2 regions of the Ferdinandcohnia sp. Marseille-Q9671 genome follow, and region 2 is predicted to be linked to the other one. Evidence: predicted binding sites of a transcription regulator. Region 2 holds the regulator's gene; the other holds the start of a gene.
The links. Region 2 encodes LexA, which represses DNA repair genes until DNA is damaged. Its sites were predicted from a motif close to CGAACATATGTTCG; they were not measured.
Positions count from the first base shown of each region.

Region 1: ACWNMY_RS03240 (Y-family DNA polymerase) is a predicted target of LexA. The motif match lies at 3,984-3,997, and genes of this name have one in related genera.

Region 1 covers NZ_CDRJTA010000001.1:587,565-603,673, reverse strand. Annotated here, with positions in the region: gene ACWNMY_RS03265 (SDR family NAD(P)-dependent oxidoreductase) at 1-719, shown strand, start outside; gene ACWNMY_RS03260 (glutathione S-transferase family protein) at 892-1,932, shown strand; gene ACWNMY_RS03255 (GNAT family N-acetyltransferase) at 1,945-2,445, shown strand; gene ACWNMY_RS03250 (MerR family transcriptional regulator) at 2,586-3,377, shown strand; gene ACWNMY_RS03245 (YqzH family protein) at 3,700-3,894, opposite strand; gene ACWNMY_RS03240 (Y-family DNA polymerase) at 4,050-5,312, shown strand; gene ACWNMY_RS03235 (YolD-like family protein) at 5,349-5,681, shown strand; gene ACWNMY_RS03230 (GNAT family N-acetyltransferase) at 5,957-6,505, shown strand; gene ACWNMY_RS03225 (dihydroorotate dehydrogenase) at 6,538-8,340, opposite strand; gene ACWNMY_RS03220 (CDGSH iron-sulfur domain-containing protein) at 8,456-8,650, opposite strand; gene ACWNMY_RS03215 (iron-sulfur cluster biosynthesis family protein) at 8,848-9,186, shown strand; gene ACWNMY_RS03210 (DUF2552 family protein) at 9,176-9,418, shown strand; gene ACWNMY_RS03205 (alpha/beta hydrolase) at 9,434-10,342, opposite strand; gene ACWNMY_RS03200 (hypothetical protein) at 10,475-10,603, opposite strand; gene ACWNMY_RS03195 (hydroxymethylglutaryl-CoA lyase) at 11,025-11,936, opposite strand; gene ACWNMY_RS03190 (acetyl-CoA C-acetyltransferase) at 12,111-13,298, shown strand; gene ACWNMY_RS03185 (CoA transferase subunit A) at 13,311-14,009, shown strand; gene ACWNMY_RS03180 (CoA transferase subunit B) at 14,014-14,670, shown strand; gene ACWNMY_RS03175 (YqkE family protein) at 15,062-15,310, shown strand; gene ACWNMY_RS03170 (aldo/keto reductase) at 15,499-16,109, opposite strand, start outside.
Region 2 covers NZ_CDRJTA010000004.1:1,067,258-1,083,366, reverse strand. Annotated here, with positions in the region: gene ACWNMY_RS20590 (CcdC family protein) at 1-417, opposite strand, end outside; gene ACWNMY_RS20585 (response regulator) at 464-823, opposite strand; gene ACWNMY_RS20580 (cytochrome c biogenesis CcdA family protein) at 869-1,576, opposite strand; gene ACWNMY_RS20575 (Spo0E family sporulation regulatory protein-aspartic acid phosphatase) at 1,798-1,971, shown strand; gene ACWNMY_RS20570 (ABC transporter ATP-binding protein) at 1,990-3,774, opposite strand; gene ACWNMY_RS20565 (ABC transporter transmembrane domain-containing protein) at 3,778-5,526, opposite strand; gene ACWNMY_RS20560 (VOC family protein) at 5,718-6,107, shown strand; gene ACWNMY_RS20555 (YneF family protein) at 6,583-6,807, opposite strand; gene sirA (sporulation inhibitor of replication protein SirA) at 6,894-7,337, opposite strand; gene tkt (transketolase) at 7,491-9,494, opposite strand; gene ACWNMY_RS20540 (DUF896 domain-containing protein) at 9,610-9,840, opposite strand; gene lexA (transcriptional repressor LexA) at 10,276-10,899, shown strand; gene ACWNMY_RS20530 (hypothetical protein) at 11,391-12,089, opposite strand; gene ACWNMY_RS20525 (hypothetical protein) at 12,092-12,529, opposite strand; gene ACWNMY_RS20520 (AAA family ATPase) at 12,534-16,109, opposite strand, start outside.

The sequences.
Region 1 (16,109 bases), on a different contig from region 2:
TTGTCGCTGAACAAGGCGCTCGTCCTATTTTGTTGGCGCGTAGCCATGATCAGTTAGAAAAAATTGCACAAACGATTCAAGAAAAATATAACACGGAATGCTTATTCTATAAGTTAGATGTTCGTGATACAGAAAATGTGAAAGAAGTGTTTGCAGATATTTTACATAAAGTAAAAACCGTTGATGTTCTAGTTAATAATGCCGGGTTTGGTGTGTTCGCCAATGTCGTGGATGCAAAAATCGACCAAATGAAAGCGATGTTTGAGGTAAACGTGTTTGGTCTCATCTCATGCACAAAGATGGTCTTGCCTAAAATGCTTGAGCAAAATACAGGTCATATTATTAATATTGCATCACAGGCTGGTAAGATTGCTACGCCAAAATCAAGTGTCTATTCTGCAACAAAGCATGCTGTCCTTGGTTTTACGAATAGCTTGAGAATGGAGCTTTCTGATACAAATATACATGTAACATCTGTCAATCCAGGGCCGATTCGCACACGCTTTTTTGATATTGCTGATGAATCAGGAAGCTATGCAAAAAACGTAAATCGTTTCATGCTTGATCCTGATGTGGTTGCTTCAAAAATTGTACATGCAATGCTAACACCTAAGCGCGAGATCAATCTACCAGGATGGATGAATGCAGGAAGTATGTTTTATACCCTATTTCCCCGACTTGTTGAAAAAGTTGGAGGGAAGGCGTTTTTTAAAAAATAAACCGTCAATACTCCTTTTTAAAAGAGGGGTATTTTTTTCGCGAATTTAACTGAATTTTCTAAGTCTAATTTCTTGACTCGTGTTTTAGATAATGAGTAAATTACATTAAACTGATTACATTACTGTGTATTAAAATTTGGTTATAGAGTAGCAAACAGAGGGAGAGAGACTAATGTCACAAAATAATCAAGCAAGTAGTTGTAGTGTTCCGGTAAAAACCGAAGCGGATTCCGCAAAAAAACCGCAAGAAATTACATCTGATGGATCTTTTAACCGTCAAATCAATCGCTTTACCACACCTTTCGGATCTCAGACAAATGAGTTACCCGTTGAAGCTGGGCGCTATCGCCTGCTTTGGTCAGCGGCATGTCCATGGGCGCACCGATCGGTTATAGTTCGCAAAATCCTTGGCTTAGAAGCTGCAATTAGCTTAGGTACGGTAAGTCCTATGAGACCACGAATTGAACATGTGGATTGGGAATTTTCTTTAGATGAAAATGGGGTCGATCCTGTTCTTGGGGTAAGGTACATAAGTGAGGCCTATAAGAATGCAGACCCTGATTACACTGGTAGACCGACCGTTCCAGTTATGGTTGATGTCAAAACAAAACAAGCGGTTAACAATGATTATTTCAAACTAACCAATTATTTTGAAACAGCATGGGCTCCATTCCATAAGGAAAACGCTCCAGATTTATATCCGATTGGTTTGCGTGAAGAGATTGATGCATTGAATGACATCATTTTTCATGAGGTAAACAATGGTGTGTATAAATGTGGGTTTGCTCGCTCACAGGAAGCCTACGAACAAGCCTATAATCAATTGTTTACTAGATTAGATGAGTTAGAGGAACGCTTGTCTAAGCATCGTTTTCTATTTGGTGACTTTATAACTGATTCAGATGTTCGCTTATATACCACATTGGTTCGATTTGATGCAGCCTATTATTCTGCATTTCGAACAAACCGAAACTTAATTCGTGAGTTTCCTAATTTATGGGGCTATGCCCGTGACTTGTACCAGACTTCTGGTTTCGGTGAAACAACGGATTTTGATGCGATAAAAAGGCATTATCATTTATCCATTACGATTGACCCAGCGAAAGGGGAAGTAAATATTCTTCCTAAAGGACCAGATGAATCCGTGTGGTTTACTGAACATAACCGCGAGCAATTGAGCCATAAAAAAGAAAAGTTCTTGATTCAAGGGTAGGTGTGGATAACTATGAAAATTCGTGATGCAAAACAGGATGAGGTAGATTTTATTCGGAAACAGCGAGTTGCAGCGTATTTTGAGCATTCGCAAGCAATTCCTGCTGCCCACTGGGAAGCACTTAAGAAGGCTATCTCCTCAGAAGCAGATCGACAGCCAGGTGTAGAGCTTATTGTTTGTGAACTTGCTGGAAAAATTGCGGGGAGTGTCGTTTTGTTCCCTGCTAAAATTGACGCATATGAAGGCCAGCTGGAGGCACTAGATTACCCTGAAATCAGAATGCTGGCAGTTGATCCTGATGTTAGAGGTAAGGGGGTGGCCTCAGCTTTGATTGAAGAATGCATCAAGCGTTCAAAAGCGAAAAATCACCAGTTTATCAGTTTACACACTGGTGAGTTCATGAAGGCTGCGATTACATTATATACAAAGCACGGCTTTGAGCGTTTACCACAGTATGACTTTGAACCTGCAAATGATGGGATTATCGTAAAAGCATTCCGATTGTCTATATAATACTGAAAAAAACCAATCCGCTATTGCAGCGTTTTGGTTCTTTTTTTTAGTTTATAGGGGAATTTTTCTTGAACCTACAGTTACGTAAGGATGTAAAATCAAATTGAGAAGAAGTTTTAGCTAGAAAGGAGACTTATTTAATGAAGAATGATTTTTATTCTATAGGGGAATTCTCCGATAGAACGGGCATCTCGATAAGAACCCTGCACTATTATGATGAAATTGGATTACTTTCACCTGATAAGCACCCATCATCGGGCCATCGCCAATACACAAACAAAGATCTACTTACCTTGCAGAAAGTTGTTAGTTTCAAATTTCTAGGTTATAGCTTAGAACAAATAGGGGAAATGATTCATGAATCTAGCTTTGACCTTAGTTTAAACGAGTCTTTACAGATTCAGAAAAAAGCTTTTGAAGAGAAGAAAGAGCAGATTGAGTCTGCACTTTCTGCCATTACTCGTACAATAGCGTTACTCCAAGAAGAGGGGGAGGTTGATAGTGCTGTTCTAATGAGTCTGATTAATAGTACCCAAACCGAAAAAGAACAACGTCTTTGGCTAGAGCAGCATACAAAGCCAGACATTGTAGAGTATTTTTATAATAAATCAGAAGAAGAGCGGCTAGCCTTGGATAAGGAGTTTATTCAATTATCAAAAGAAGTTAAGCGTTTATATGGTAAGCCAGTTCATAATCTAGAGGTTCAGGCTATGATAGATAAATACTTGAAAGCTTCCTTTTCTTTTATAGGTGAAGATGCTATGCATGCCTTAGCCGAGTTAAACCTTACAGAGACAGATGAGGAACTTCTCTTAATGAACCTTGAAAAAATGGCACCTTCGCCTTACACAGCAGAAGAGGAAAAGTGGCTCAATGAGGCAATGGAATATTATATGTCTCAGAATATGGTTGATGTTGACGATTCTAAGTGAATTTTAGAAATTTTATTAGACCTTCGGAAATAGGATTTGCCATTTTATGTATGATGCGGATGCTTTTATGAAGCAACTTGTAGTCAAACCATGCGCAAACCTATTTGCGCATGATTTTATTACCTTTTTACTTAAAAACCATGCGCAAGTGGAAGAATGTTACAATTAGTCGTGCTCTCAGCGTATATTTTTCCATTATCTGTATGATGCGAATGGTTTTAGTAATCCACTTGTAGTCAAAGCTGCGCAAAACTCTTTGTTTTATTACCTTTTCACTCGTTAATCCTGTGCCCTCAGAGTGTTTTTTCTCAGACCGGTTTTTTCAAGTCGTTACGTATTCATATATCACATCATTTATGATGTCGTACAGGGCTTCCTCTGGTTCGGCATTCTGCCGCTTTTTGATCTTTATGATTAATCCTCTATAATCCTCTTCAGATAATGGCACGGAATCGCTATCGTGCTGATATTGATAAAAGTAATTTCGAATCAATTTTCGAATGAATTTCTCATCCATTAAACGGCACCTCTTTTTCTACTTACCCTATTATAGTACGTTTCCGAAATGATTCTCCACTAACTTCTGTTTTAAATTTCCATTGAAATCGAACGTATATTCTCTTATCATTAAGAATATGATACGAACATACATTCTTTTTGGAGATGATGTACATGGTGGATTACAGCAAGCTACCCGTTCAAAAGATTTTGTGCGTGGATATAAAGAGCTTTTACGCAAGCTGTGCCGCAGTTTTATTAGGTCTTGATCCGCTTGAGTGCTATTTGGCGGTCGTCGGGGATACGGAGAGACAGGGAAGTATCGTACTTGCGGCTTCGCCAAAACTAAAGCAAGAATTTGGGATAAAAACAGGATCAAGATTGTTTGAAATCCCAAAGGATCCAAGAATTCAGCTTGTGAATCCCAAAATGGCAACCTATTTACGAATTTCAACTGAAATTACAAGGCTTTTTAATCGATATGTACCGAAAAGTGCAATCCATGTTTATAGCGTAGATGAAAGTTTTATAAAAATTGATGGGACCGAGAAATTATGGGGAGATGCGACAACAATCGCTCGTAAAATAAAACAAGAACTTGAGGCTGAGTATGGTCTTACCTGTGCAATCGGGATTGGACCTAATATGCTGATGTCAAAGCTTTGCTTAGATTTGGAAGCGAAGAAAAAAGGAATTGCAGAATGGACGTATGAAGATATTCCCGAAAAACTATGGCCAGTTTCTCCATTACGGGAAATGTGGGGAATCGGGAGTAGGGTAGAACGGACCTTACATGGGATGGGAATCACGACAGTTGGTCAGCTTGCCCATTACCCACTCGAACTGCTTGAAAAGAAATTTGGAGTTATGGGAAATCAGCTTTATTACCATGCGTGGGGTGTTGATTTATCAGAAATTGGTGCTCCTATTATGCAGGGACAAATTAGCTTTGGGAAAAGCCAGGTTCTTTTGCGTGATTACCCGGACCCAGAAGAAGTAAAGCATGTAATTCTAGAGATGTGTGAAGAGGTAGCAAGACGTGCTCGCCGGCATAAAAAAGCAGGAAGAACGATTAGTCTTGGGCTTGATTATAGTAGGGATGAGTTTGGTGGAGGGTTTTACCGTTCAAAAACAATTGAAACTGCGACAAATATCACAATGGAAATATATGAGGTGTGTCTAGAGCTATTCAAAAAATTTTATGCACAAAAGACAGTCCGCAAAATTTATATTGCACTTTCAAATATTGAGGATGACACACAAATGCAATTGGATTTGTTTTATTTAAATAGGGTTAAACAACACAAACTCGGCTATGTAATGGATGGAATCCGTGGGAAATATGGTTCAGATGCAATCTTACGTGCAGTTTCCTATACCAATGCCGGAACCTCAAGACATCGTAGTAAGCTTGTTGGTGGACATAAGGCAGAGTAATAACTAAAAACGCTAGACATAAGAAAGGTGACGAGAATGATTCGAGACCGAGGATCAATAAAATGGACAGCAATGATGCTGCCAGAGCATGTGAAAATACTTAGAGATTGGGCGGAAGAAGATACGTATGAACAAAAACCTGAATTAGATGAGCAACAAATTGAGGAAATGAATGGACTACTTTGTCAGGCAATGGAGGAGGGTAGAGAGTTAGTACTTACACATTATGAGTACAAACATCATAAGCTCCTTCTAGGTACCATTCATCACTATGATGCGCTACAAGGGAGATTGCATGTCGTTGATAAATTTGGCGAAGTGCATTACATCCCTGTAAATATGTTGCTAGATGTAAGATTTTCGGAATAATTCCTCGCAAAAAGAGGGATTTTTTTTAGTATCCTTGGCAATAGTACAAGGTTTCGCACCTCCAACCAAGGGGTAGTTTGAGGAACGGTTTGAGGTGTCAAATCTTCATTATACGGTAAAATCTCTACAGTACTTTTAAAGGTAAGACGGTCATTATTTCTTGAGAGAATCGTGAGGTAAGTAAGCAGTCTATTAGGGTAATTACGTAATCCCATGAGGAAGGATTTTTACAAGGGAATAGAGAAAAGTATATAGATGTAAGGGGGGAATGAAGAATGTTTGTCTATCAAATTGACGAAGACCTGGCACTTAAATTAGTTGAAACAAATGATGCGGAACGGATTTTTAATTTAACTGAAGGTTCGAGACCATACCTAAGAGAATGGCTACCTTGGCTAGACACTACAACAAAAATAGAAGACACAAAAGCGTATATTGAGTCTTGTAAAAAAAGCTATGTAGATCAAAAGGGACTTTATACCGCCATAGTTTATAAGAATGAAATTGTAGGGGTAGCAAGCTATAATTCAATTGATTGGTCCAATAAAATTGCCCATATCGGATACTGGCTTGGCCAACAGTATCAAGGGAATGGAATCATGACAAAAGTAGCAAAGGTGCTGACAGAGTACGCTTTTGAAACTATGAAACTTAACCGTGTAGAGATCCGTGCAGCTGTAGAAAACGATAAGAGTCGGGCGATTCCAGAAAGACTTGGTTTTGTTAATGAAGGTAAGATTAGACAAAGTGAATGGCTCTATGACCATTATGTAGATCATGTGGTATATGGAATGCTAGCAGAGGACTGGGAAAATACGAAATGAGAAAAGGAGCCTGATACTTTGCAGGCTCCTTTCTATATATCCTTTCCCATATGAAAAAAACGGTATGTTGTACAAAGTCCGGTGATAAAAAGAAAAAGTGCAAAATAAGCGGGAAGTAAGTGGAAAAATGTCGTGTATCCAATAGCAAAATGAATCCATATCCCTGCAAAAAAAGCCGGAATTCCCCCAACTAGTAACGTCCACCATACCCATTTGTTGCCTTGCTGAAATCCCCAGAGGGTAATAGTGAGGACCAGAAATCCAACACTAAGAAGTGCACTTCCAAAACCAGCACGGTCATGGGCGATTACTGAAATCAGTTTGTCATTAAAAGAATCAAGTATCTCAGGCGGCATACATAAATAGAGAATATCGGTTGAAACGAACACACTTGTAATTCCAACATAAGAAATGACAGCTCCTCCTAAAATAAATGAAAATCCAAGTACTACAAAGGCTAGTTGACCTAGTAAACTACGTCTCCAAACGAGATGATTTCGTAAATTGAGTGATGTGGCTGTCCCTTTAATATGTCTTGTTTTCTTAAAAGCAATTAAATAGATTGGTAATAAAATAAGCCAAAAGATAAGATGAAGCCAATCAAAATACCCGTAGCCAATAAACATAAAAATCCCTAAAAAGCCTAGGATAGCTGCCAAATCAATGGACTGCTTTGCCCATAGCAAGTGACTTCGAACCCCAAACCGAGCTAATGCCATATACACAATACCACCAGAAATCATCGTACCTGCCAGAGTCATGCGATCATGCGCCATGAAATAAAGGATTCGATCATTAAACAGGAGGATATCTTCTCTTTTCATCCCGAGAAATTGTTCATCATATGGCAGAATAATCGTCGTCAGACTAAAGAGAAGAGCAATTATACCACCAATCAAAATGGCCAGTCCGAATAGCCAGTACCATATCCAGGCGGGATGTACCGGAGGCTTTGGCTGTTCTTGGTATAAGAGAGCTTCATTAATCCGCTTCGTAAGACCAGGACCTGAAAATATGTATCCTCCTGAAAGCATGACAAGGTCAGTACCAGCGTCAAACAGCTTTACTGCATCAGCAGGTTCATAGACACCTCCAACTGTAGTTATAGGGAGGGTGAAACCGCGATTCCTTAAAAAATGAATAGAATTTACTAGTTCCTCCAAATAGACGTCATTTTTTGTACCACTTGGTTCGTCTATCACAATACCGGAAATAATCCTTTTCATTCTATTAATGGGTAACTCTTTAACCCTTTGAATAGGAACCGAGAGATAAACAGGACGTCCAGAAGTATCTCGAAAAATCTGTTCATCGATAGTAGAAGTAACAAAAGCAGAGACAAAGGGTTCCAATCTTCTCATTAATTCAAGTTGTTCTTCTATAGTACCGTCTATCCGTGCCCATACTGGTTGTGTCGGTTTCCACTTTTTTAATTTTTGAACTGTTTTTTCAATCCCAATAGATTCATAATTTGATGGAAAAGTGATAAGTTGTGTTTGGTGGTCGATTATTGGTAGGGTTGGAGTCTCTACATACTCTTTCGTTACTGGACCAATCTCGATAAATCCAAAGCCGAGGTTTGAAAAAGCCTTAGAACCTGTTAATAAAGGATCAACCTTTCCGGATAGTCCAATAGGGTTAGCATAAGCGAAGCCTTGGATATTCTTTTTTACAGCAGTGGAAGATTCCTCTCGACCAAGAAAATGAATGATTCGGTGTCCGCCAGGTAGGGAAGCTATAGTATTCATTCCTCTATGTATAAACTCTCTAGACCAATACGGTGAAAGATGAGACAAAATGGGTTGAAAAAGTACATGATATGACCAATCAGGCATGATTTGTACCTCCGTGACTGTCTTATACTTACCAGTATTGTACCATATCTGAGCTATTACATAATGAAAAACCGAACGCAATAAACGTTCGGTTACTGCTTAAGCCTATCATTTTTTAAGCACGTACTACTGATTCAAAATTTCCCTTATGGGATCCATCGCAAAAAGGTTTATTTTTAGACAAACCACATCTACATAGGGAGAAGGTTTGTTTGGTTTGAAATGCATTCCCTTCCGCATCTACTAATTCAACATCACCAGTAATGCGTAGTGAGCCATTATCATTTACTTTAATTGTTACCTTTGACATCTGTTATGTTCCTCCTTTAAAAATATAGTATTATTATTGATAATAAGGAATTATTTGCCTAAATACAAATGTAAATAAACCTGAGGTTACTGTAATGATATGTAGAAGGAATTAAGATATGTTAAAATAGGACTAACTTTATTCAGCAAAGTTCCACTTCAATATGTGAAGGATATTAAGAAGAAAGAGGAGAGAAAGTGAAGGTAACATTTACAGAACGTGCAATTGAAAAACTAAACTCACAAATTAAAAATGAAGATAAAAAACTTAAGCTAAAATACCAGACAGAAGGCTGTGGCTGTGTAATGAGTGGGGTAACCGCATTGTGGCTAGTGGAATCGGAAGATTATGATGACCTAACACTAGAAACAAATTATCGACCTCTCTTAGTTGAAAAGTCAAAAATGGTATTTTTAGATGAAAATATGACTGTTGACGTAGTTGAAACGGCAAATTGCTACCAGCTAAGAAGTCCAAACGAAATTCTCAATCCCCGATTACGATTTGTAGAAATGAGTGAAGTAAATGGGCACTAAACTTAAAGCAATACGGAATATAGCAGAAAATAAAACATGGGTTTCTTTTTTGCATGATAACCATCCATATAGTCTCCTTCATTGGTCTGTTGCAGGGGCAAATCATGAACAAAAGGATGTATGGCTTCTACAGGATGAAGTAACTTTTGAGGTACAGGAATTCGAGACTATTGAACTGGCATTAGCATGGATTGACGAGAACTTTAAAGAAATAACAGATGTATTAGGATAATAAGGGACTGATTTTTCAGTCCCTTACATATTCATGCAGAAAATCATCAATAACTTTTTCATAGGCTTCTTTATTTTCAGCAAAAGAATACGCATGTTTGCCTTTTTCGGCAATTAACATTTGTTTCGGACCTTCCTTCCGCTTATAAAGCTCCATTGTCATTTCGGGCAGAATATAATCATCTTTAGCACTATGGATAAACAAAATCGGATTTTTGATATTTTGTATCACGGAAACAGGGGAAACATCTTTCACGCTGTATCCATCACGAAACTTTAAAAACATATTCGCAAAAGGAAGCACCAAAGGAGCAGGAACTTTATAATCAACTTTCAATAAATATCGAAGTTGAGCTTCAAAGTCAGAAAAAGGACAATCCACGATATAGAAATTAGCTCCATCTTCAATCATCCCCGCATAAAGCAGTGTCGTTACAGCTCCCATTGATTCTCCGTGGACTCCGATGACACTATCATCTCCAAATTGTTCTTTAACCCACGAAACAACGGAATGAAGATCAAACTTTTCATAATGCCCATAACTAGTCGTTTTTCCACCGGATTCTCCGTGTCGACGATGGTCATAAAGTAGAACGTTCCAATTTCGCTGTAAAAAAAGTTTCATGTACTTAATTGAATTTAATTTATTTTGAGTGACACCATGAGAGATAATGATAAACTTTTTTTCTTCTGTTTTTTTTACAAACCAGCCTTTAATGGTATAGCCAAACTTAGACTCAATGGTTACATCTTCTTTTTGAAGGGACTCGATCTCATCTAAAGTAAGCCGGCCTTCTCGAGTTTCACGTTCAAGAATTTCTTCATCCGTTTTCTTTTTGATAAACATAACGGTATTTGAAAATATCATACCAATAGCAGCGATATAGCCTAAGAGGACTCCAAGTGTGATAAATAGCCTTTTCAACCTTTTCATGAAAACGCTCCTCCTGAAAAATAAATATGTGTAAAAAGCGAGCATCCATAAACATTATTATTTTACCATTTTAACCCAAAAAAGAATACGAAAAACCGTACCTGTGACTGGTACGGTTTCATGTCATTGCTCTGAATTTTGACGCTTAGTAGGATGAATTGCTTTTTCCATTTCCACTGCAGCCATTGTATTATTCGTAGTATCTGCATTTGGTTTACCTTTTTGTGAGCGACCTTTATCTCGTTTGGTCAACTTTAACAACTCCATTCCAAAATATGATATTCAAAAAGTCACCAAATGATAAGACTTCAAATCTCGGCGTCACTCGGCCTTTCCGGTACTCACGTATAAAAAAATACGCTCCGGTCCTCATTCCGGGAGTTCCTGATTTTCTTGCTTCTAATTTGTGACTTTTGAATAAGTACTTAAAATATCATGGATAGGTTGTGGAGTTTTTAAAAAAATATTCCTATTTTATTCTGGTTTGGATTATTTTTACACTACCAATTTTTAAAATTCATAGCATAGTCTATCTACGTCCAGCTCTAGCGCCTAGCCCCTCGAGGTCGGACTTGCACAGGGCAAGGAAAGCTTCGAAAGCATATTCATAGCATTTTCGAGGATGTGCTGACGTCCGCCTTTATCACAGGACTTGGCAAACTTTAGTGGACGTTCACGTTAAAGGCGCTTGCGCATTTGTTCCTTGTAATCGATAATATTTACTATCAATTGATCGTGTTAAATAAGGCTTAATAACGTCAACAGCTTGGGTGAGTTTGGTAAGATCCAGTCCGGTTTCTATTCCCATTTCAGCAAGCATATAAGCAACATCTTCAGTTGCAACGTTTCCGGTAGCTCCCGGTGCAAAAGGACATCCACCTAAACCACCTGCAGAAGTATCAAAACGGTCAATCCCAGCTTGTAGTGCTGATAGAACATTTGCGAGGGCCATGCCTCTGGTGTCGTGAAAATGAGCCGTCAAAAGGGTATTAGGTAATTGCTCTTTGAGTTTGGTAAAAAGGGAATAAACCTCTTTTGGGTTAGCTTTTCCAATTGTATCTGCAACACTTAGTTCATCTACACCGTATTGGACAAATGTTGAACACAATTGGAGGACAGCTTCCTCGTTCACTTTACCTTCATACGGGCAATGAAAAGATGTAGAAATACATGCGCGAACAAAGTAATTTTTCTGTTTTAATTCCGAAATAAGCGGCTTTAATTCCTCCATACTTTCATTGGTTGATTGATTGATATTTTTTTTATTAAAACTATTACTCACCCCGACAAATACAGCCACCGCTCTGCAGTTTGTATCATAAAGTCTTTCAATCCCCTTACGATTTGGGGCTAATACGATATTACGATTGTTGTCTAAAGAGGAAGTAATGACGGCTTCTGCATCCTTCATTTGTGGAACCCATTTTGGTGATACAAAGGAGGTTAGTTCCATTTCTTGAATACCTGCTATTTTTAACTTTTTTATAAACTCAATTTTTGTTTCAGTGGGAATTAGGCTTTTTTCATTTTGTAGCCCATCCCTTGGCCCAACTTCGATAATTGTAACTTGCTTAGGTAATTGCATAGACAACCCTCCAGCAAAACTTATGATAACTCTATTCTAGTTGAGGTTTTTTAGAAAAAGCAAGAATAATAGAAATTTAGACAAAATAAGAGGGATTTCGAAAAAGGTCTAGAAATATACATGTTATAAGAATACATAAATCATCGTAAGAATAGGAAAAGGGAGATGTTGAAGATGCATAATGAAGTTGTTATTGTAAGCGCTGTCAGAACGGCGATTGGCAGTTTTGGAGGGACACTTCAATCAGTATCGGCTCCTGAACTAGGAGCTGTTGTGATTAAAGGAGCACTAGAAAAAGCAGGAATCGATTATACTCTTGTCGACGAAGTAATTATGGGAAATGTTTTGCAGGCGGGAGTTGGACAAAATCCAGCACGACAGGCGGCACTACTATCAGGTCTGCCACAGGAAACGCCTGCAATGACTATAAATAAGGTATGTGGGTCTGGATTAAAAGCTGTCCACTTGGCAACACAGGCAATTTTAGCAGGAGATGCAGAAGTAGTCGTTGCTGGTGGCATGGAAAATATGAGTCAAGCTCCTTATCTTTTAAAGGGAGGCCGCAATGGCTTCAAAATGGGTGACCAAAAGCTTATAGATAGTATGATTTCGGATGGGCTATGGTGTGCGTTTAATGACTATCACATGGGAATCACAGCTGAAAATTTATGTGATAAATATGAGATTACGAGAGAAGAACAGGATAGATTTGCTGCCCGCAGTCAAGAAAGGGCAGTTGCAGCAATTGAAGCAGGTAAATTTAAAGAAGAAATTGTACCTGTTGAAATTCCACAAAGGAGAAAAGAAAGCATTCTCTTTGAAACAGATGAATACCCTAAAGCAGGGACAACGGTAGAGAAACTAGGAGGTTTGCGCCCGGCTTTCAAAAAGGATGGTTCTGTAACTGCAGGGAACGCGTCTGGAATTAATGATGGCGCAGCTGCATTTGTCGTGATGAGCAGGCAAAAAGCCGATCAGCTTGGTATAAAAGGGTTAGTCACAATAAAGGCAAACGGTAATGCTGGTGTAGACCCAAGTATTATGGGGATTGGTCCTGTAGCAGCTGTGAAGAAGGCAATGGACAGAGCTGGCTTACATGTGAGTGATATGAATTTAATCGAAGCCAATGAAGCTTTTGCTGCCCAGTCAATTGCAGTTGATCGTGAACTTCAATTTAATCATGATATTTTAAATGTAAATGGTGGAGCAATCGCCTTAGGTCATCCGATTGGAGCAAGTGGAGCAAGAATTCTGGTAACATTAATTCACGAGCTAAAACGTCGAAAAGAACGCTACGGATTAGCCACACTATGTATTGGCGGCGGTCAAGGGGTAGCTACAATTGTTGAAAATATTGAATAATGGGGTGACCATATGAAACCAATATATTCCTCGTTTTTGGAAGCTGTAAAAGAGATAAAAGATGGATCAACAATAATGGTTGGTGGATTTGGATTATGTGGAATTCCAGAAAACCTTATTTTAGCATTAGCTGAAACAGGGGTTAAAAACCTAACAGTCATCTCAAATAACTGTGGGATTGATAATTGGGGGCTTGGACTGCTCTTACAAAATAAGCAGATAACTAAGATGATAGGTTCATATGTTGGAGAAAATAAGGAATTCGAACGTCAGGCCTTATCGGGTGAACTTGAGGTCGAACTTGTTCCGCAGGGGACATTAGCGGAAAAAATTCGGGCAGGTGGTGCGGGAATTCCGGCGTTTTACACGCCTGCGGGAGTTGGAACTCCTATAGCAGCAGGCAAAGAAACTCGAGTATTTAATGGAAAAGAGTATGTATTAGAGGAAGCCTTTGTAGCTGATTTCAGCCTAGTTCGTGCACAGAAAGCCGATAAAATGGGCAATTTGATTTATAACAAAACAGCCCGGAACTTTAATCCTATGATAGCTGCAGCTGGAAAAGTGACGATTGCTGAAGTTGAGGAACTTTATGAAATAGGTGAGCTGGATCCAAACATGGTCCAAACACCAAGTATATATGTTCAAGGAATGATAGTTGGAAAACAAGAGAAGCGAATTGAGCGTTTGACATTAGCAAGGGAGGTGCAATAAGAATATGACTAATACTCGCGAAAAGATTGCAAAAAGGGCTGAGAAAGAAATTAACGATGGATTCTACGTGAATCTTGGAATCGGAATGCCTACCCTTGTTGCAAACTATATATCTTCTAATAAGCAGGTTGTCCTCCAATCTGAAAATGGATTACTAGGAATAGGTCCCTATCCAGAAAAAGCAAATGTTGATCCGGACTTAATTAATGCAGGAAAGGAAACTGTAACAGCTATAGCTGGAGCAGCCTATTTTGACAGTGCAGAATCCTTTGCAATGATACGTGGAGGGCATATTAACATAGCTATCCTAGGTGGAATGGAAGTCTCGGAGACTGGTGACCTCGCAAATTGGATGATCCCTGGAAAAATGATTAAAGGGATGGGTGGGGCGATGGATCTCGTTCACGGTGCCCAGAAGATAATTGTAATTATGGATCATGTAAATAAAAAAGGTGAGGCAAAAATTCTGAAAAACTGTACCCTTCCATTAACTGGTAAAGGTGTTGTGAACCGAATTATTACCGATCGTGCGGTAATCGATGTGACTGAGAACGGGTTGAAATTAATAGAGGTAGCAAAAGGCTATACAATTGAAGATGTAAAAGCCTCGACTGAACCGGAGTTAATTATTGATGACCACGTAGTCCTTGATGCCTATTAGAATTTATGCGAATAACCAATGCCAGGTTATTCGCATTTTTATGCTATAATGGGTACGAATTGGTCTACTGTATTCAGCAGAAGTCCCCTCTTCTTATAAGTGGGGAAGTATGCAAAAGAGTATACAATTCAGATGAGGTTCAAACCCCATCTGAAATTAAGGAACTCAGACTAAGAACGTCACTTCCTGTGACAACGTCTGAGTGACCTACTTCGTGTGGGCCTAAAGCCTCCGGCTGATGCCACGATTTTTTAAAGTGAATTTTTCGAGCGCAGGATCAAAGACTAAGAACTCCACATCCTGTGGCAACGTCTTTATGACCCACTTCGTGTGGGCCTAAAAATCGGGCACAAATACGCCGAGGTGCATTTGATAGTATGGAGGGAGTAATATGGCTAAAAAGAAACAAAGGCCATCTGCAAAAAAGCAAACAGATGAAAAGCTAAGTCTTGGTGATTACCTAAATGAAGATATTCTTTCAAAGTTAAAGGATACACAAAAGCAACTAAAGGCTGAGGAGCAAAAGCAACAGGAAGATGCCCTCGAAAGACAACGAGAAGAGAGAAGACAAAGAGAAAAAAATAAATCTTTCGAAGAATTGTTTAACGAAAGTAACCTAAAGTGGTCTGATTATAAATAAAGGCTCTTTTCTAAAAGATTGTTGCTTCTATATAAAGTGCCAACTATATTGATTGAAGAGACTGCCTAAGAAATAAGGTAGCCCCCACTTTGTGGGGGCTACTGTATTTAAATCAAGAATACTGTCGTTAATTTAATTTACTGTTTATAAACTTAAAATCGTTAATCAGTAACGGAATTATGACTCGCTTACCTATGCTCATTATAAACAGAAGCCTTTGTAATCTGTTTAATTTTCAGTACTTCTTCCGTAGTAAGTGGCCGTGAACTTGCTGCAGCAACGTTACTTGTAATTTGGTCGATTGAGCTTGCCCCTGTAACAACAGAAGCAACAGCATCATCAAATAAACAGTATTGTAGTGCAATGTCAGTTAAAGGTCGGCCATTGGCCACCTCTGATTTTAACGTAGAAACCACAGTTTCAAGTTCCTCAAAGGAATAATCTAAATAACCATTCTGCTTCATGTTTTCACTTACTGCCTCAAGAGGTCGATTTGTAAGTAAGCCTTTTGCAACTGGCCCACGTGTGACCACACTTATTCCTTGTTCTTTTAAAAATGGAAGCATTTGCTCCTCAGGCCGTCTGTCTAGTATGCTATATTGCATCATTACACTTATAATAGAAGATTTCCTGACATATTCTCGTATCACATTTGGGCGGATAGAGGATATCCCATAATACCGGATAACGCCTTCCTTTTTTAATTCTTCAAAGGCGTCAATCGTCTCATCGATATGGTCCTCAATTGTTCCACCATGGAGCTGATATAAATCAATATAATCGGTTTGTAAGCGTTGTA
Region 2 (16,109 bases):
CCAGAACATACCACTTATCTCTCCAATATCTAGAGTTGTACTTAGGATTGATTTTAAAACAATCCGGATTACTAATAGTCCTACTAGAATATAGATGAACGCCTTTGAACGTTTTAAATAGATTGCATGTTCCTTTATTTCAAAGGTTGATGTTTTAATCAATAAGATTGAGAAAAGCATCCCTACAGTAACTGCCTCGAGTATCTCGATGGGGGTAACTCTAAACATAGGGTGTATAAACATCAAAGCCCCGGTACTCATGAAAACAGGTGGCAGAATAATTTTTTTTACAGTAGCTGGTTTTTGTGCAGATCTTGTTCTAAGAAATGTCACGAACACCGCCATCATAATTGCAACGATAGAAGATGCAATTGCCAAATGAATCAGTCCTTTATATACAAAAAGTCTACATTCCATGGAGATTAGAAACCCATTTAAGACAGCGTCTCAAATGGGTCTCGTCCTAATTTAACACTCTATTAATTGCTTCAAGAACTCTGCTACCGTCAAAGGGCTTTACCACATAGTCCTTTGCCCCGGCTGAAATAGCCTCCACGACCATTTTTTGTTGTCCCATTGCAGAACACATGACAATACAAGCATTTGAGTCAATTTCTCTAATTTTTTTTACAGCATCTATGCCATTCATTTCAGGCATAGTAATATCCATTGTAACAAGGTCTGGCTTTAACTGTTTGTATTTTTCTACAGCTTCAATGCCATTTTCAGCCTGCGATACGACCTCATGGTTAGCGTTTACTAGTATATCCGTTAAGGTAAGTCTCATAAATTTAGCATCATCTACTACTAAAATCCTAGCCATTCCTTGGTCCTCCTTGAAAACAGTGCTCACTTATTACTAATTCAACTAAAAACCGGTAAATCCTCCAAATAAAGCGGAAGCATATGCAATTATTTTTGTCATCCAGTCAAAATATAGGACAACTCCCATAATGATCATCGCATATCCTCCAATTTTTACAATTTTCATGCTGTTTTTTCGGATCCATTGTATGCGACCAATAAAAAATGAAAGTACAAGAAATGGTATGGAAAATCCTAATGAATACATGATCATATATAACATTCCTGACTCAGGATTCGAACCTGCAAGGGCAATAACAGACATTAAAATAGGACCTGTACATGGTGTCCACCCTGCTGCAAATGCCATACCAATAAAAATTGAACCCACATATCCGGCTGGTCGATTTTTGAATTCGAACTTTCGATCTTTCATTAAAAATCCTGGTTTTAAGATTCCAACAACTACTAAACCAAAGAATATAATAAAAATCGCACCCAGCTGACGGATTAGATTTTGATAGTCACTAAAAACTTGACCAATAAAAGAAGTTCCAAAACCAAGCATAATAAAGATACTAGAAAAACCTAGTAAAAAGAAAATTGTATGTAAGATACTACGTTTTTGCAGCATTGCGTTATCAGATTTTAATTCACTCACTGAAGCACCGGTTATATATGATAAGAAAGCAGGATATAACGGTAAACAACAAGGGGATATGAACGATAAAAATCCTGCACCAAAAGCAAGAAACATATTTACATCTGCCATTTTTAACAACTCCTAAATAGATGTCTTTATCATTCTAGCAAATATACGTTAGGTATCATAATTATTTGTATGAACTTTTTGTGTCACCTACGTTTAACTTGAATACATTTCCAAAAGAACTTGTCTTACTCCTATTACCATTATATGTTATACTATAATGACTCAAAGGGGTTTCTTCGTTCCTTATCTAGGCAAAGTACAAAAAGAAAGGACTAATCCTTGTGTCTAAAGAACAACTTCTACTTAAAATCGAACAAAAAAGAGCTGAACTAGTTGAAATTGTTACAAAATACGGTTTTACTTCAGCATCAACTATTAAAGTTAGCCAAGATTTAGATAGTCTTTTGAATCAATATAATACAGGAAGAACAGGAAAGAGTCTCTCAAGATCTTGAGAGACTTTTTTATTTTATTTACATCACAGCATTTTCAACCCTATCTGCACTACCGTTTTGGAGTAAGTACATCTTATAATATAAACCTTTTTGTGCAAGAAGCTCCTGATGTGTTCCTCTCTCCACAATTTCCCCTTGGTGCAATACCAAGATCAAATTTGCATCCTGAATGGTCGACAATCGGTGAGCAATTGCAATCGTCGTTCTGCCTTTTCTCATTCTATTAAGCGCTTCTTGAATGGCCTCTTCTGTCTCAGTATCGATATTTGCAGTTGCCTCATCCAAAATCAATATTTTTGGATTGGTAACAATTGTCCGTGCAAATGCTAATAATTGTCTTTGGCCACTTGAGAAGGTAGATCCTCTTTCGGTAACCTGATAGTCATAACCACCATCCAGATTTTCAACAAACTGGTCAGCTTGAACAAATTTAGCTGCTTCTTCAATCTCCTGATCTGTTAGCTCGGTGTTATTCAACCTCAAATTATCCTTAATTGTCCCTACAAATAAAAATGGATCCTGAAGAACTAATCCCATTTTTTGACGAAGTTCATGATTCTTATATGACTTAATTGAGTGCCCATCAAGGAGAATATCTCCTCTCTCAACATGATAGAATCTCATTAATAAATTAATAATTGAGCTTTTTCCACTGCCTGTATGACCAACTAACGCTACAGTCTCACCTTTTCTAGCTGTAAATGAGATATTTTTTAACACATCACGCTTACCATCATACGAAAAGCTTACATTTTTAAATTCTACTTCCCCAGTCTCAATGGATGGATTTTCATTTCCATTTGACTGTGGTGCAAGTTCATGATGATCTAAAAGCTCAAATACCCGCTGTGAAGCAACAACTGCTTGCTGTAGTAAAGAGAGCCTCATCATCATGTTATTAACAGGCTCAAAAAACCTTTCAAGGTAATTTACGAATGCATAAAGAACACCTATTTCAATTGGACTTTCTAATGCTGATATTCCGAAGAAGCTTAACACCATGATAATTGTTAAAATATAAATAAAATCAACAGCGGGTCGAAGCAGTAGACCATCTAATTTAATGTTCTTAAATCCCGCTTGATAATGAGCTTCATTGATTTCAGCAAATTCTTTTCTCATTCTTTTTTCCTGACGGAACACCTGGATAATAGACATCCCTTGAAGAGATTCATTAAGCTTTGCATTAAGCTGACTAATTCTTTCTCTCATATCATGGTAATACTTTGAGCTAAATTTGCGATACGTCTGCATAAGGATAAATATGATCGGTATTAAGAGTAAACAAACGAGAGCTAACTTAACATTAAGATAAAACATTGCCACAAAAATCCCAATCAAAAACACACCATTTTGCACAAAGGTTGCGACTACCTCTACAAACATATCCTTTATTGCTTCCGTGTCATTGGTTACCCTGGAAACAATACTTCCACCTGGGGTTTTATCAAAATACTTTAGTCCAAGTTTATGAACCTTTGAAAATACTTCAATTCGCATTTCACGTATTATTTTTAATGCAATTTCCTGGAATTTCACTAATTGAAAATATTGCAGAATTACCTTTGCGAAATGAATGAATAGATAAATAGCTCCCAAATAAATGAGAGGCTCCATAGGGAGATTTCTAGGTGTTAGATAATCGTCTATGAAAATCTTAATGATGATAGGTCCTACAATGTCTGCAATCGTTGCAAGTAAAAGTAACGCAAACGCAAATACAAATTCCTTCATATGAGATTTCGTATAGGAAAGTAGTCGTTTCAAAACACGTCTTTGTTCTAGCTTTGTTTTTTTATCCATATCCTACCCTCCATGCTCAACGAGAGACTCAAGTTGCTGGCGATGGTACATATCACGATACCAACCTTCTTGATCCATTAACTCGTCATGTGTTCCGTGCTGTGCAATTCTCCCATCCTCTATGACAAGAATGCGATTCGCATGCTGTATTGCACTTAATCGATGAGAGGTAATAATGGTTGTTTTACCTGCTCTGTTTTCCCGTAATGCGCGTAATATTTCTTCTTCCGTCTTCGCATCAACAGCTGATAAGGAATCGTCGAGGATAAGAACTTCTGGATTCGTAAGCAATGCTCTTGCTATGGAAATTCTTTGCTTTTGTCCTCCCGATAAGGATACTCCTCGTTCCCCTACTACTGTTTCATATCCATCGGTAAACTGCAAGATATCCTCATGGATGTTTGCAAGCCTTGATGCTTCTATGATTTTACTAAGGGAAGCTGTCGGATTTGCAAAAGCAATATTATCGGCAACAGTTGCTGAGAAGAGGAAATGATCCTGAGGAACATAACCAATTCCTTTTCGTAAACCCTCTAGTGTATAATCTGTTATTTCATGATTCCCTATTAGGATACTTCCTTCAAAACCTTCAAATTCACGAATCAACAGCTTTAATAAGGTTGTTTTCCCGACACCAGTCTTCCCAACAATTCCTAGCGTCTCACCACGCTTTAATGTAAAATCAATTCCTTCTAGTATATGTTTTTCCTCTCCAGGGTAAGAAAAATGAGAAATGGAATACGTGATGTCACCAGTTGGAATCGTATCTCTAGCATTCTCATAATCTCTAATTTCCACAGGTTCGGCAAGTAGACTAGAAACACGATCATATGAAGCCCTTCCCCGCTCTACGATATTAAATAACCAACCAAACGCAAGAAGAGGCCAAATTAGTAAGCCTAAATATGTTGTAAATGTAACTAATTCACCAAGTGTCATTTCTCCAATTAACACATATCTTGAGCCAAATACTACGGCAAGGAAAAAGGATATACCAACGATTAATGAAATAGTTGGATCGAATAATGCATCAACCTTTGCTACAGAAAGATTCTTTTTCACAACGTCATCTGACTGTTTTCGAAAGGAAGCAATATCTTCTTCTTCTTGGCCAAACGTTTTAATAACCTTAATTCCACTGACACTTTCCTGTACTTTATCGTTAAGACTTGAGAATGCCTCCTGTGCCTTATGAAACCGTTTATGTAAAAGTGTACCGTAATAATTTGTTGAAAGAGCCATGAGAGGCATTGGGATTAAACAAATTAACGTAAGCTTCCAGTTAATTGTAAATGCCATTGTCAGTAAAACAAAACCACCGGTAGCAAGGGAATCTACTAATGTTAATACTCCGGAGCCGGCTGTTTGTTGAATCGCTTGTAAATCATTGGTGGAATGTGCCATAAGGTCACCGATTCTTCTCTTTTGGAAAAAGCCTTGTGACATCTTTGTAAAATGTTCATACAAGCTGTTACGTAATAATCTTGCCAACTTCACAGATGAACCAAATATCATAATCCTCCAGAAAAAACGTACAATATAAACTGTACATGCTGTAGCAAGTAACAAACCTAGCCATTTCATTAATGAATCAATAGTTAACGTTCCTTGCGTAATAAAATCTACAATCATACCAATTACTTTTGGAGGAATTAGCTCCAAAAAAGCAACAATTAGCAATAAAAATATGCCTGTTAGATATGATTTTTTTTCTTGCTTAAAAAACCACATTAAATCTAAAAAGATTTTCATCCTATAGTCCTCCGAAAGGCGAAATGAGTGCGTAAATAGTTTATCAAATTTTAAAATTTCTGGAAAGAATGAATATATAGGGGAAAACATAAATTCAATATAAGACAAAACGAGAATGCTAAAGATTTATATTTTATTGCTTTTTACAATATAATGAACATAGTCGATAAAATGAATGAGGTGAAGTCACTATGATTACATATAAAGAAATCCATCACGTAAGCCTAACTGTTACAAACCTTCAAAAGGCGAAGGATTTTTACAGCAATATTCTGTGTTTGAAAGAAATTGAACGGCCAGATTTTGATTTCCCTGGCGCTTGGTATGAAGTACAAAATCAACAATTACATCTAATTGTACTTCCTGAATCACAAACCATTCGAAAAGAGAAATCAATACAAAGTCGTGAAGGTCATTTTGCACTAAGGGTTGAAAATTATTATGATACACTGAATTGGTTGACGATGCACAATGTTACAGTACTAGAAAAACCAGATAGTGTTAGCGGGTTTGCCCAAATATTTTGTGCAGATCCCGATGGTAATCTAATAGAGTTAAATGTCGATCAAAGGGACTTATAATCTATGAACAAAAACAGCCACTCTTCTGAATCGTTTTCGTCGGAAGAGTGGCTGTTTTTCTTAGAGAACATCTTTTTCCAGGTAACTCCCTTCCCCCAGCAACGGTGAATTCGTTAGGAAGAGCATTATCATGCATGGCAGGTAACGGCTAGAGAAGAAAACATTATAGCTACTTTAGAAAAGTACTACCTCCTCATGGATTTACTGCAAGGAATTATACGAACTATCAACTAAATAAGGAATATGGATGGGGCATTTATCAATATTTTTCAACCAAAAAGACCGCTTATCTACTGGATATTTCAACAGTAAAAAAGCGGTCTTTGTGAACCCTTGAAAGTTAAATCAAATGTTTATCAAAATGAACGTGGAAGATTTCACGAATGTACCGTAATCTTAAAAACCGTTACCTCAATTGAACGAATAAAAGTGACAAAAAACCCTTATATGATAAGGATTTAGCTTGTCCAACTTATTATTGCTTGTCCATCTGACCGTTCATTGCTTTTAGCATTTGATTGATCTTCTTTTGGGATGGTTTCATACCCATTTGCATCATCATTACTTTTAGCATTTGCTCATTAATTGGTGGGTTTTTCTTTAGGTAGCTCATCATGTATTTACGCGCAATAAAGAATCCCAATGCAACGCCACCAAGTAAAGCTACCACAATTAGCAGGATAGCTAACCATAATTCCATAAAAACTTCCTCCTTCATGTTGTCTACATTACAGTGTACTAAACCAATAGCTATTATACAATATTTACTTTATGTTTTCCTAGCTTTTATACAAACTTTCTTTCCTTGATAGGATTTAGCCATCCATATTTATTAGATTTGAAGTCCATAGCTAAAAAACATCTATCATATTTACGTAAGATTTCAAAAAAGGCAGTCTCTGCCTCATAACTTCCGGTAGATTGTAAATGGATGTACTCACTAGTAATCGTTAATTTTGCATAGCTATTAAATTCGTTCCATTCAAGGGTATGAATATTTGTATGATATTGTTTATAAACGGAGTAATGTGCAAGGCTTGATTCTATTTTTTTCTGGATTCGAAACGTAGGAATAGCCCTTGTAATAAACTCTATTTGTTTGTATAGTACTTCCTTTTTCTCTTGATTGGAATGGTTGTATTCTAAGAACAAATGATAGATTAGCGATTCACGTCCAAAGTAATGAGTTGCAAATTCTTCTTCTATTAAGTAAATATAATATTCTCTCATAACTCTTTCCTCCTAATACTATCCACTAATAATACTAGTAGTATATTCGAAAGAGTCAGTGTTTTTTGTCTTAAGTTGGAGTAAGAATCGTCTAGTTTTGTCGAAACGAAAATTTATTATAAAAGGGGTCGTATCCGACCCCTTTCACTTGGATTATTGCAGCAACTTTTTCACCTTATTCACGACATTTTCAACTGAGAATCCATATTCCTTCATAACAATTTCACCGGGTGCAGATGCTCCAAATTCATGGATCGCAAGGATATCCCCCTCATCACCCGTATATTTTTCCCAACCTAGTGGGGTTGCCATTTCAATTCCTAAACGTTTTTTCACATTCTTTGGAATAACAGACTCTTTATAATCCATTGGTTGTGCCTCAAATCGGTCCCATGAAGGCATACTTACAACTGAAACATCAATATTTTCAGTTGCTAATTGTTTTTGTGCTTCTACAGCTAAGCTTACCTCAGATCCTGTAGCCAGTAGTAACGCGTCTGGTTGTCCTGATTTAGCAGGAGAGATCACATAAGCACCTTTCTGGACTCCTTCATAAGCCTTTTTGTCAGTCCCCTCTATTGTTGGCAAGTTCTGTCTTGTTAAGATAAGGGCTGTAGGTACACCCTTTGATTCTAAGGCTGTCCGCCATGCTGCTGCAGTCTCATTCCCGTCTGCTGGACGGATAACAGAGAGATTAGGCATTGCTCGTAGCGCTGGTAATTGTTCAACAGGTTCATGAGTAGGCCCATCCTCACCTACAGCAATACTGTCATGTGTAAATACATATGTCACAGGCAACTTCATTAATGCAGCTAGTCGGATTGCAGGTCGTAAATAATCTGAGAACACAAAGAACGTTCCACCAAATACTTTTAGACCCCCATGTAGAGCCATTCCATTCAATGCCGCACCCATCGCGAATTCACGTACTCCAAACCAGATGTTTCGGCCACTATAATCATTTGGCATAAAATCTGCTGCGCCATTTATCATGGTTTTATTAGAACCTGCTAAATCAGCAGATCCTCCAAAAAATTGAGGGACACTATTTGCAATAGCATTTAACGCTTCACCTGAAGATGCACGAGTTGCCAGCCTTTTTCCTACCTCATAGACAGGTAACGAGTTTTCCCAGCCTTGCGGAAGCGTACCATCAATTGCCATTTCTAATTGATTTCCTAATTCAGGATTAGATTCCTTATAGGAATCGAACAAACGTTTCCACTCTTGTTCTTTTTGCTCTCCTGACTTTTTAATCGTTTCCTCAAAATGAGTATATACCTCGCTTGGAACATGAAAGTCTTCCTCAAACGTCCAATTATACGCTTCCTTGGTCAGCTTTAATTCATCAGCACCAAGTGGTTCACCATGGGCCTTTGATTTCCCTTGTCGATTCGGAGAGCCATACCCAATTGTTGTTCTAACTTCAATCATTGTTGGACGTGAAACATCACTTTTCGCTTCTTCGATTGCCTTATCAATCGAATCCACATCATTGCCATCCTCAACTCTTATATATTGCCACCCGTATGATTTATATCGCTGCTCAATTGATTCTGAGAATGCTTGATCCAAGTCACCATCCAATGAAATATCATTAGAATCATATAAGACAATCAAACGCCCAAGTTTTAAATGACCAGCAAGCGAGGAAGCTTCTCCAGAAACACCTTCCATTAAATCACCATCCCCACAGATAGCATATGTATAATGGTTGACTATCTCGAATGATTCTTTATTGTAAACTCCTGCTAAATGACGCTCTGCCATAGCCATTCCGACCGCCATCGCAATACCTTGTCCAAGTGGACCTGTTGTTGCATCTACCCCTGCAGTGTGACCAAATTCAGGATGTCCAGGTGTTTTGCTTCCCCACTGACGGAATTGTTTTAGGTCATCTAGTGTAAGGCCATAGCCTGCCAAATGAAGCATGCTGTACAACAAGGCAGAACCATGTCCTGCTGAAAGGACAAAACGATCACGGTTAAACCAACTAGGATTCTTCGGATTATGATTCATATGTCTTGTCCAAAGAGTATATGCCATAGGTGCTGCACCCATCGGCATCCCCGGATGCCCTGAATTTGCTTTTTCTACAGCATCAATAGAGAGTGTTCGAATTGATGCAATTGATAAATCAGTGATTGAATGAGTCATATACATAATCATCCTTTCAAAAAAGTTCATTCTTTAAGAGATAACACATGAATGATTGTTCTTATGTAGTATGTACAAAAAAGAAAAGAATACATAGAAACCTATGTATTCTTTGTTAATGTAATCTTTTTCGTTTGCTATCTTTTAACTTTTTGGGTGTTACATCCTTACCTTCCGGATCAACGACCTTTACTGAGTGCAATGTATTTGTCATTGAGTTCCTAAATACTCGCAAATACTCCTGCCTTAGTTCTTGCTGTTCTTCCTTTTCCTGCTCAGAAAGACCAACTGACTTAGCTTTTTTTGCAAGTGTATTGATCCGATCTATTTTATCTTTTGAAAGCATAGAATATCTCCTTAAAATTATCTTTTCTAAATCATAGTTCATAGTACTAGAAGAAAAGGTATTTTACAAGTATTCTACATCCCTCTATTCTTCACAATTTTATGTAAATGCAAGTTAACTTGCTGTTATAAAAACCATGCCCATACTTAACAACAGAAAAAGAATATAATAGATAAACCCGCTTTGTAATTTTTTCAACATCTTGTTTCACTCCTATAAGAATGTTCGTTCGCATTTGTTGATTTTATTATAAACCGAACAAATGTTTTGTGTCAACAAAAATTCGAACTTATGTTTGTATAAACTAGTAAAACATGCTATACTCTACTTAAGAATTTCGGTATTTTTAATAACCAAAGGTTCTCACCGAACACTTTCAAAAGGAATGAAAATACATAGAACAATATAAAAATTACTATATAGGGGATGAGCGGGATGACAAAGCTTTCTAAAAGACAGCAGGATATTTTGAATTACATTAAACAAGAAGTCAAAGACAAGGGTTATCCACCTTCCGTGAGGGAAATAGGAGAAGCTGTAGGACTAGCTTCAAGTTCTACTGTTCATGGACATTTGTCCCGGCTAGAAAGCAAAGGTTTAATAAGAAGAGATCCAACAAAGCCTCGTGCTATTGAGGTCTTACAGGTCGATGAAAACGAAACAATTCCAACCGCTAACGTTATCAATGTACCTGTAATAGGAAAGGTTACTGCAGGTCAGCCAATAACCGCAGTTGAGAACATTGAGGAGTATTTTCCATTACCTGACCGTTTTGCTGCACACGACGATCAAATTTTTATGCTTGAAATTATGGGTGACAGTATGATTGAAGCAGGAATACTTGATGGAGACTTCGTTATCGTTAGACAACAAATCTCCGCTAACAACGGCGATATCGTGGTTGCAATGACAGAAGAAGATGAAGCTACCGTAAAGCGCTTCTTTAAAGAAAAGGATCATATTCGATTACAGCCAGAGAATTCTATGTTAGACCCAATTATTCTTAAAAATGTATCAATTTTAGGTAAAGTTATAGGTGTCTATCGAAACATTCATTGATAATCCAGGAACATTCAGACGAATGTTCCTTTTGTTTGCAAGAACAAAAGCGCAAGCGCCTTGATCAGCCCCGACAAGCATAAGACGAGACGGTGAGAAGGTTGCTCTTTGACCTTCTTGACGGATTGGCTTATGACCTCGAGGGGCTAGGCGCTGGAGCTGGATGTAGATAAACTCATTTACAACTTGTCCACAAGGTTGATTTTTATAATTTCCTAAACCAAAAAAACCCTCAACACCAATCGTGTCAAGGGTCCATTAAACTTAGTACATTGTCATACATTGCTCACGTTCTCAACGATGAATTTGTGTACGGAACATTATCAAAAACATTTTTATTGACCAGGATAATGCATCTCTTCAAAATAGCATTTCATTTTATTTTTTATAGCATCAAACATTTGTATTGTAGGCGTGTCTTTTTTACGGAAAAAAGTTAAGGATAAAACTCTCCTATAATAAGCGTTCCTCACGCCTATCAAATCTTCCCCTCACCTCACCAACTCATACGTATTAAACTCCCCTTCTGGCGCGGTGTTGAAATAGCTTGTTCCATTAATGTCATAACGCACGGCATAGGTAATCCCACCACCACCATCTCGGATTCCTTTTATCTGGACAGATCCTGTCGATGGTACCGTTAATTCCCTTGGTTTATGCTGAATCATAAAAGATTCCGAAACGGGGGTGCCATCAACCAAAACTTGGACATAGTCGCCGTCCTCTGCTGCATAATCCCAAACCCAAATTTTCGTCTCATCCAGATCAGAGGCATGCGTTATTGTGTAATCCTGCGCCCCTAGATTTTCATCATTTTCAAGGAGTACAACACCTGCGGATATAGCTGTTGAAATTTGGTTTTCAAGTGCATTTCTTGCTGACTCAGACGTATCCACAGTTGTTGTATCCGTGAACAACAGTGCACCAATTCCAATCGCTAACGCAATATATCCTAAACGTTTCATCCCTTTTAACTGTTTCCCTTCAAATACCTTTCCTTTATCTAAAGGCACAGTTTCAATGTTTTCTTTTTGCTCTACGAACTGTGCCTCATTTCCCTGCTGCACACCTTCATCTCTAAATTCAACATCACTATGTTCCTCCCCAAAAGTTTTCATTTGTCCAGCATTCTTTGATTTTTCTTTAGCTCGTTGAATTCGTTCTTGTAAATCCTTTTTATACTGGCTCATTGTTACTCACCTTCTTCATGGACAGGATTTCGATGAAAATAGAAGCTCATCCCCAGACGTCCTAGTACAACAAAAACAATCATTAAGATAAAAAATAACATATGTCTCGTACCACTTACCGTTTGATAACCAAAATTCAGTATCGAAAGGGCTATATTAATAATGACCATGCCTACAAAAAAGATCTTCACAAAAGGATACAACCACGGGAAAACCGCGTAAATTCTACGTAAGACTGGGACCAGTAATGAAATCCCAATCACAAGTCCACTTACCCCAATCATCGAAAGTGCAGTATCTGGCCCAGCAAAACCAGATGTTCGAATCGCACTGACATCCGAAAGAAACATCAACGGGGTAACAAGCAGTATAAGTAGGATAAAGCTCATCGGAAAGATTAAATAACCAAACGCCAACGTACTCCCTAATAACTTTCGCATCACATTACACCTCTTTAATATCTTCCAGTGTGATCGTCGTGAGCATTTCTTCTGTTAAGTTCTGCTCTTTGCTTAAACGACTAGCCTGATGATTCAACGATTTCTCATATACATTTCGGACATAGCGACCATTTCCGAAGTTATCCATCGAGCCTACACGTTGGAATATGTCCAATAGCTTGTCCTTGGCCTCTTCCGTTAGGACAAAGCCCTTTTCTTCATAAAACTTCTCCGCGATCTCCATTAATTCATGTGGAGAATAATCCTTGAAATCAATAATAGTCGGAAATCTTGACCGCAAGCCAGGATTCAAGCTTATAAAACGCTCCATATCTTCATCATAGCCTGCTAAAATGACGACAAGTCGATCCCGATGGTCATCCATCATTTTCACCAGTGTATCAATTGCTTCTTTACCGAAATCATTTGGACCACCTTGAGCAAGTGCATAAGCCTCATCGATAAAAAGAACACCATCTAATGCTTCCTTGATGACTTCTTTTGTCTTGATTGCAGTTTGCCCAACATAGCCAGCAATCAAATTGGCGCGATCAGTTTCCACCAATGTATTTGTTTGTATAACACCTAGATTATACAAAACATTGGCCACAATTCTTGCCATCATCGTCTTTCCTGTACCTGGATTTCCTTTGAAAATCATGTGTAACGTTTGTGTACCATCAACTGGCAATCCGAATTTTTTACGCTCTTTTTCCAAACGTAATCGAGCCTGTAAGCTCCGGATATAATTCTTCACTTCATCTAGACCAATAATGCTAGCAAGTTCAGTTTCTAAGTCAAAATTCTTTAAAATCCGCTCAGTTGGCTTAATATCTGTCGGTAAAATAACATTTAGTTCCTCAACAGGTACATCATTCATCGCAATCCGAACCGACTGATTGCGTGTAATTTCTTCAATGAAATTTCGAATCATTCGTCCATTACCTGATTCACCTATTGTTTTCCGGTGTTTCTTCGTAATTTCCTCCATTAATACCGATTCAGCCGCATTGACAAGGCCAAATCCTTTAAAAGAGATTTGTATTTTCGCAATCTCAAACAATTCTCTTGCTGAATAATCGGGAAAATGGATGCGGTGCGGGAAACGAGATTCAAGTCCGGTATTAACCTTTAGAAATTCATCCATCTCTTTTTCATATCCAGCTAAGATTACAACGATATCTTCACGGAAATCCTCCATCAGCTTGACTAACGTATTAATTGCTTCTAGGCCATAACTTCCACCACTTGTTGCTAGTGCATAGGCTTCATCAATAAACAAGACTCCACCGAGGGCCGAACGAAATACTTCCTCTGTTTTCTTCGCTGTATGTCCTGCATATTGCCCTGTCAATCCACCACTATCGACTTCTACAAGATGTCCAGCTTTTAACAGTCCCATGTCCTTAAACATCGTTGCGATAATTCGAGCAATCGTTGTTTTCCCCGTCCCAGGATTCCCACTAAAAATCATGTGTAACGTTTGGGACGTATCTACCTTCAATCCTGCATTCCGTCGCTTTTCCTGCGCAATTAACATATGATATTGATTCCGAACAAAATCCTTCACATGATTCAGCCCTACTATTGGAGCCAAACTCGCCTCCAAATCAAAGCTTGATGTATCGTCAAATTTAAAATCTTCATAAGTCAATTCGTTAATGTCCGCTGTTTGATTTTGAATTAGCCGCTGTGATTGATTCAAAATCGCAGCCTCAATCGTATTTCGTACCAGCCTTCCGTTCCCACTGTCGTTTTTCCCTTTAATTTGGCTCTTATCATATAATTCAATCAGTGGTTTCTGACAAGACGCTGCGATGCTGTAGCCTTTTTGTTTTGCAATAATTTGCGTGATTTCCCACATCTCTTCTGATGTATAATCAGGAAAATGAACATTATTTGGGAAACGCGATTTCAAGCCGGGGTTCGCTTTTAAAAATGTCTCCATCTCTTCGCTATACCCTGCAAGGATGACAACCAAGTCATCACGGTAATCTTCCATTCCTTTTACCAATGTATCAATTGCCTCTACACCGAACGTGTCGTGTTCATTCCGATAAAGAGCGTATGCTTCATCAATAAACAAGACACCCCCGAGAGCGGACTTAATCACATCATTCGTAAGTCTGGCTGTTTGTCCCACATATTCCCCAACCAAATCCGCTCGACTGACTTCCCTTAACTGACCCGTCGATAACACACCAATCGCTTTTAAATACTTCGCAACAATTCGAGCAATCGACGTTTTCCCTGTACCAGGATTTCCGGTAAACACCATATGCATAGAGATTCTCGAATTCTTCATCCCGTGACTTTGTCGACGTTTTTGGATTTCGACATGATCCTCCAATTGCAACACATAATCCTTCACTTCTGTTAATCCAACAATCAAGTCAAGTTCTTTCTTTATATCTTCTAATCCCGCTTGATTGGTATCACGGACATAATGATGTAATGGAATGCTCTGCTGATTTAACTGTGCTGCGATCATGCCATCGGTCAACATTAAATTGACGGCATCATTATCCATTTGCGTATTTCTCAACTTATATTCCGCCAATGGTTTAAAAATTTCTTGTTCCACTACGGTTTCTAATCCTTTTATTCCAGTTGAATCAGAGAATTTTTCTGCAATATAAGAAGCTACATCATCTGACCATTCCAGCGCCATCGAAAGCTGACTTCCGACTTTTTCCCGTATACCAATAAGAGCACGCTCTGCCAACTGCTTCTTTTCTTCATCGGAATACGGCTCTATATGAATGAAATCACCAACAGCATTCATAAAATGGGATCCCACTAAATCCATCAAACTTTGCTGATTCTTATCATAAAGAAAAACGAGGTATTTACCATTCGCATAGATCTCACTAATCGACTGCTGCAGTAGTGCCCCTGTTGCCTCGACAAGATTATTTTTTTCCATGATATATCGTGCTGGTAATGCATATTTTCCAGCTGTAGTTAGTTGTTTGATTGAATTGAGCACTTTCGATGGTGCTTTATCAATATGTTCAAAGAGAACGATATCCGACTTCGCATATAAACATTTATATAAGTCCGTTAAAAATAACTGAAATTCAGAATCCGTCGTATAGGACGCTAAATCAAGGATAGAAATCGTATCGTACTTCACTAATTTATGCTTTTCAAGAAGTTGGGCCATTTCCATTACACTTTGTTTTCTACCTGAACCAGGATGACCAAATAAAACGAAGGAATTCTTCGGTTTATCCTTAGTTATCCCCGTGACAAATGGTCGCTTCATTGCCAAAGAAAGTTCGTCCAAATATCGTTTTTGTCCAACCATTTTCTGACCCATTTCATTCCGTATGGTGTTAAAAATGATGTCCAATTGGTCGCTCTGTATGGTAGGCTGCTTTTCTTTTCGTGTGATAGGATGATTAGTTGTTGGTTTATGAGCAGCTGGAATCCCACCTTTCTCTGTAGAGCGTGACATAGATTGGGGAACTTGGGTTTGTCGTACTTGTTGTGTAGACTGGGTCTGGGCTCTGAATGTAACTCCAGCCTTTCTAATCCAGCCATGTTTTTTTATGCTACGAACGACTTGCCACTCCGG